2 linked regions of the Bremerella alba genome follow. The protein of the gene in region 2 binds, or shares a complex with, the protein of the main gene of each other region. Links are inferred from orthologs where the notes say so. Each region holds a gene or a part of one and is shown on either strand. Other genes may lie near its edges.

What was found. Proteins that work in one complex are often made in the same cells at the same time.
Region 1: the proteins of HOV93_RS10150 (region 2) and fliM are in contact, whole or in part, in a crystal structure (PDB 1F4V), measured with the Escherichia coli proteins. The link is inferred for Bremerella alba from one-to-one orthologs.

The regions. Positions count from the first base shown.
Region 1 is NZ_JABRWO010000007.1:292,017-294,943, forward strand. Bases 5-2,923 are described here. They hold fliM (flagellar motor switch protein FliM), read left to right. Parts: upstream 5-907; coding sequence 908-1,939; downstream 1,940-2,923. Other genes in these bases: HOV93_RS13845 (glutamate-5-semialdehyde dehydrogenase), read left to right, coding at 5-865; HOV93_RS13855 (GAP1-N2 domain-containing protein), read right to left, coding at 1,944-2,923. In the rest of the region: more of HOV93_RS13845, read left to right, coding at 1-4; more of HOV93_RS13855, read right to left, coding at 2,924-2,927. UniProt on the Escherichia coli protein: FliM is one of three proteins (FliG, FliN, FliM) that forms the rotor-mounted switch complex (C ring), located at the base of the basal body.
Region 2 is NZ_JABRWO010000005.1:127,711-130,457, reverse strand. The notes cover bases 9-2,747. They hold HOV93_RS10150 (response regulator), read right to left. Parts: upstream 1,690-2,747; coding sequence 1,327-1,689; downstream 9-1,326. Other genes in these bases: HOV93_RS10145 (chemotaxis protein CheW), read left to right, coding at 2,216-2,734; HOV93_RS10155 (STN domain-containing protein), read left to right, coding at 90-1,229. UniProt on the Escherichia coli protein: Involved in the transmission of sensory signals from the chemoreceptors to the flagellar motors.

The sequences.
Region 1 (2,927 bases), on a different replicon or contig from region 2:
CGCTGATGCAGCCGCCATTTGCGTGAAGAGCGGCAATGCGGTGATCCTACGAGGCGGCAAAGAAGCGATGCATTCCTCGCAGGCCATTGTCAGCATTCTGCAGGCTCAAGCGGTCGAGTTCGGTATTCCCGCGGATGCCCTGCAGTTGGTTTCTACGACCGACCGGGCTGCGGTGGGCCATTTCCTGAAACTCGATCAACTTATCGATGTCGCGATTCCGCGCGGAGGCGAAGGCCTCATTCGCCGCGTCAGCGAAGAAGCCACCATGCCGGTTATCAAGCACTTTGCCGGTAACTGTCATGTCTACGTCGACCAAGCCGCCGACTTGAACATGGCCCTGCAGATTACGGTCAACAGTAAGTGTCATCGTTATGGTGTTTGTAACGCGGCGGAATCATTGGTCGTGCACAAGCATGTCGCGGACAAGTTTCTGCCACTGGTCGCCGCAGCGTTCTCGACCGAAGGAGTCGAGATGCGCGGAGATGAAGCCACGTGCTCCATCGTACCGACCGCCACGCAGGCATCTGAAGAGGATTTTGGTGCCGAATACCTGGGCCCTGTCATTTCAGTGAAAGTCGTTGAAAACATCGATGACGCGATTGCCCACATCAATAAGTACAGCTCGAAGCACACCGAATCAATCGTGACTGAGAACTTGGCCGCCAGTCGAAAGTTCTCAGCACAGATCGACAGTTCAGCCGTGATGGTCAACGCGAGTACCCGTTTTAACGACGGCGGCGAATTCGGTCTCGGGGCGGAAATCGGAATCAGTACCGATAAATTCCATGCCCGCGGCCCGTGCGGAATCGAAGCCCTTACCAGCTACAAATACATCGTCATGGGAGAAGGTCACGTTCGCCAATAGAGTCGAACGTCGACTGATTTTCGTGAATCAAGGGAGTGATTCATGTCAGACAACGTACTGAGTCAGGCAGAAGTCGAGAGCCTTCTCAACGCGATGGAAACCACCGCGGAACCGGACAAAGGTCCAACCGCTGCGGTAGCCGATGCCGGGGCCCCCTCGCGCAGCATGCGCGGGCGAGAAAAAGTCACTCCATACGACTTCAAACGGCCAGAACGTGTCGGCAAGGACCAGATGCGGGCCCTACAGTCGATGCACGAAGGCTTTAGCCGCAATTTCGGTGCTGCTCTCTCAGCGCTCTTGCGTTCGATTGTGGAAGTCAAGCTCACCAGCGTCGATCAGCTGACGTATAGCGAGTTCGTTTTCAGTTTGGAAAATCCCAGTTGCTTTAACCTATTGGTTGCCGAGCCGCTGGAAGGGAACCTGATTCTCGACATCAATCCCTCCATTCTATATCCCATCATCGACCGTTTGCTGGGTGGCGGCAAAGAAAGTACGCCTGCCTCGCGACGCCCTCTCACCGAGATTGAACTCACGCTCGTTTCGCGGATCTCCGATCTCTTTTTGATCGAGCTGAAAGATGCCTGGGAGAACGTGCTGCCACTCGACCTTCGCGTCGTCCGCGTCGAAAGCAATCCTCAGTTGGTGCAGATCGTTCCACCAAACGAAGTCGTTGTGCTTGTTAGTTTCGAGCTGGCCATCGGCGATGTGCGCGGCATGATCAACCTGTGCATCCCGTTCAACTCGATCGAGCGCATCAGCAATAAACTGACGGCAAACACTTGGTTCGCCTATGGGAGTAGCGAAGCGACCCCAGAATCGAAGGCCACGTTGGGGGTTCACCTCGATAAAGCCCAGGTAGCGCTCGACGTGATTCTGGCTGAGACCAAGATCACGATGGAAGAACTGCTAGACCTACGCGTTGGCGACGTGATTACGACCGAGAAAGACTCGCGTACGCCATTGCAGGTCAATGTAAATGGCACGCCCACGTTTCAGGCATTCGCAGGTGCGTTTAAAGGACGGAAGGCAATTCAAATCGAACGCAGCTACGAGCGTAAACGCCCTGGGCCTTAGAGCGTTAGGGACTCACTCGCAGGATCAGGCTAAGAATTTCGACCGCGACGGCCCCTTTCGATCCTGGCTCAAAACGCTTATCACGCGAAAGACCTAAGAAGTGGCGAGCGCAATCTTGACGCAATGCTTCCAGTTGTCGATCTGGCTGAGCACACCATGTGGCATTGAGCCGTTCCAGTGCGGTCACGTCACCTTCTAACGCACGCTCGACAAGCACCAATAATTCGCCCCGATCGGTATTGTCTTCCGGAACTACCAGTGGCGAAGAGGCGGCCGGGGCAGCAGCCGCCTCTTTGATCCGTTTGCCGGACATCGCCACTCGTAGTCGGTTTCCGATCGCAGAAAGGTCTTCTAATCGCGTCGTCAGCGGGACTTCGCCGATGAGCCGAGCTGCTTCGTCGGGCTCGCGATGGCACAGCGCCACTTGAACCCACGTGGCCCAAGGATGACGCGAGGCCTCGGGCGTACGCGCCGGCGAATCAAACTGAAACACACTACAGCCTTCCTGCCGGGCGGCTCTCTTTTGTTCTTCCATGTCATTGGCCAAGCCGATCAACCGAAAATTGCGGCGAGGCGAATATCTAAGCCGCGTCGAGAACGAAAACTCAGGCCGAATCGATACGGGAAGAAGATTGAAAAAGACCGTTAGAAACCGGTCGTTATAGCCACCGGTGAACATCAACTTCTTCGACATTAATGCATGATGCGTCCAAGCCACCAACGATTGCTGCTGGACGGGAGAATCGAAGAAACGAATCAGTCCTGCATCGACAGGGGGGCCTGACGGTAGCATCTTCAGCGAAGGAAGATCGCTGGGAAGCTTCGCCCCTGGTCGTAGATCATGAATCGCAAGTGCCGCCGATAACACACGAAACGGATCGTTCTGAAACTTCGTGAACGAAGCAGCATCCAGCACAAAGCAGTGCGTGTAAACCTGACGACCACCCCGTCCGCTGTATTCAGCCGCGCCAAGCACCGTCCGAGAGAT
Region 2 (2,747 bases):
CTCTCGTCCTGAGATCGAAAATCCTTTATGGTCAATCCTTTGAACAATGTCCGAGTGTAATCACGTGGTAACCCCGGAGCAAATAATCGATGCGACCGTCATCGCTCAGTCTTACCCAGCTTCTCATTGGAGTCTTGACAGCCCAAGTTTTGCTATTAGGAACCCAGGTTCATGCGCAAGAGACTATCGATTGGCGAACCGAGGCCGATCTCGATAAACAGCTCCAATTGACGTTTGACTTAACATGGGAGGAAGTCCCTCTTCGAGATGGTCTGATGCGCCTCGGTCAAACGCAGCGGGTAGCCATTTTCCTGGATCGCCGCGTCGATCCCGATCAGACAATGAAGATGGCATTTACCAACGAGCGTCTAGAGCTTGGCCTGCAGCGCATCGCCGCCCAGCTTGGCATCGGCATGGCACGTGTCGGAGACGTGATTTATCTCGGCCCGACAGATACGGCCAGTCGCTTGCCGACAGTGGCCGAACTGCAGGCACAGTTTGCCAAGTCGAGTGGATATCCGAAAGCGGTCAAACTGCTCGACCGAAAGAAATATCGCTGGCCCAAACTATCGACACCGGAAGCAATTTTGACGGAGGTAGCCACCCATCACGGTTTGCGCTGGAGCAATCTGGATGCGGTCATCAAACACGACCTATGGCCAGCGGTCGACTTTCCGCCGCTCAAGACTACCGAGTATCTTTCCATCGTTTTGGCTGGCTACCACGCATCGTACCGTTTCAACAAAACCGATGACGGCGTTGAGCTGCAACTGGTTTCCATTCCAGACGACCTCTCGCTCACGCGTGTGCATCAGTATGCAGGCAACCATGACGAGGCCATCGAGAAGATCCAGCATCTCTTTCCGGAAATCAAAGTGCAGTCCGACGGCAAGCGTCAGTTGGCTGTGACAGGCCCGCAGCAGGTTCAAGAGCAGATCGCCAAATTACTGCGAGGTAGCACAGCACGCAATACCGTGGTTATGCCAGGTGAGAAGCGTTACACACTGAACGTCGAACAACTTCCCTTGGGCCCGGTTCTTAACGCGTTAGAGCAACAATTGGGCATGAAGTTTGATGTGCCCGATGGTGTGAAGGAAGCGTTGACTCAGCGAGTCTCGTTCAGTGTGAAAACCGTCGGCATGACAGGGCTGCTGGATGCGGTCTTCAAAGGTACTGATTTCACCTACGAGATTCGGGAGGACAAAATCGTCGTCTCGAAGAAGCCATAGTCATAAGAGCGCAGGTGAGACAATAAAAAAGACGACATCACCCTTGTTAGGCTTTGTCGTCTTGTTGATTGAATCTTCGTTCCGCGATTGTCGGAGCTTAGCAACCGTGCTTTTCTAGCTTTTCGCGAAGCGTATCGGCTGTGAATGGCTTGACCAGGTAGTCAGAAACACCGGCCTGAATTGCTTCCATGACGCGCGACTTTTCTGCTTCGGTCGTGACCATCATGATTTTCACGTCGGGATCAATCTTGCGGATCTCTTGAATCACTTCTAAGCCGCTTTTACCGGGCATGTTCCAGTCAGTCAGCACGAGATCGAACTCGCCTGGCTTAAACATCTTGACAGCTTCTTCCCCGTCCGCAGCTTCGACAGCGTTCGGAACGCCAACAGCTTGAAGGGAACGGAGAATGATCTTTCGCATGGTGCTGGAGTCGTCGGCAACAAGTACGCGTGTAGACATATTCTGTAATGCTCCTGTGTTTCGCCTGCCCGCTCGGCCTGGATTGACCGGTGGAGAATGGTCTCGGGGAAATTAAAAATTTCTACCGAACAATAGGTCGCACTCTTAGGGGGGCAAGTCCCACGTGGGAAAATTCTCGACAATACGCTCAGCCGCATTTCGAGCGGAATTCATGGTTGCCATGTAGGGTTTCGCCTCATCTTGGTGGCTTAGCGGAAGCAGGCTCACGCGTATCGCAGCTGAATCCCTAAATTAGGTGGGGTTGTTCCGCTTGTTACGTCTAGGTCAGAGAGGAAGTCCTAAACAGTGAGTAAAAATTTACGACCTGAGCAAACTTTTTCGTATTTATTAACCGACCTTTATACGAGAACGCCACAGGCTTGCAGTCGGCTGGATGCACCTGGCTTACGGCGTTTATCCGAAGGTGAAGGATAACAAGTCGCGGACAAGGCCGTCCCGCCCGAGTATCTCGGGGCAGCGGATCGATAAATCGTTCCAGCACTGATCGGGAGACATAGTTTTGTCCGTGACAACTGAAGATCTTAAGTCGGAAGAGCGTTCGAACCACGAGTCGCAGCGTCGCGAGGGGCTTAATTCCATGCAACTGGTCAGTTTTCAATTGGCCAAGGAGGAGTATGGAATCGAGATCACCCGCGTTCAGGAAATCATCCTGATGGGTGAGATTACCCGCGTGCCTCAGACCCCAGGCTATATCAAGGGCCTGATCAATCTCCGCAATACGGTCATTCCGATTGTGGACTTGCGATTGCGGTTCGGGCTTCAAGAACAAAATTCCACTGACGAGACCCGCATCATGGTCATGAATGTCGGTGGCAAGACGGTCGGCATTATTGTCGACGCAGTCAGCGAAGTCCTCCGCATCTCGAAGGACCAAATTTCTTCTCCGCCCCCGACCGTGGCCGGCCTCGGTCGTGAGTACCTCACAGGTTTAGTAAAGCTCGATAAACGACTTCTGATCTTGCTCGACATCGACAAGATCTTGGGTAAAGCAGAAGTCGAGCAACTCGAAACGCGTATCGGCTAAGCCACTTCCGAGC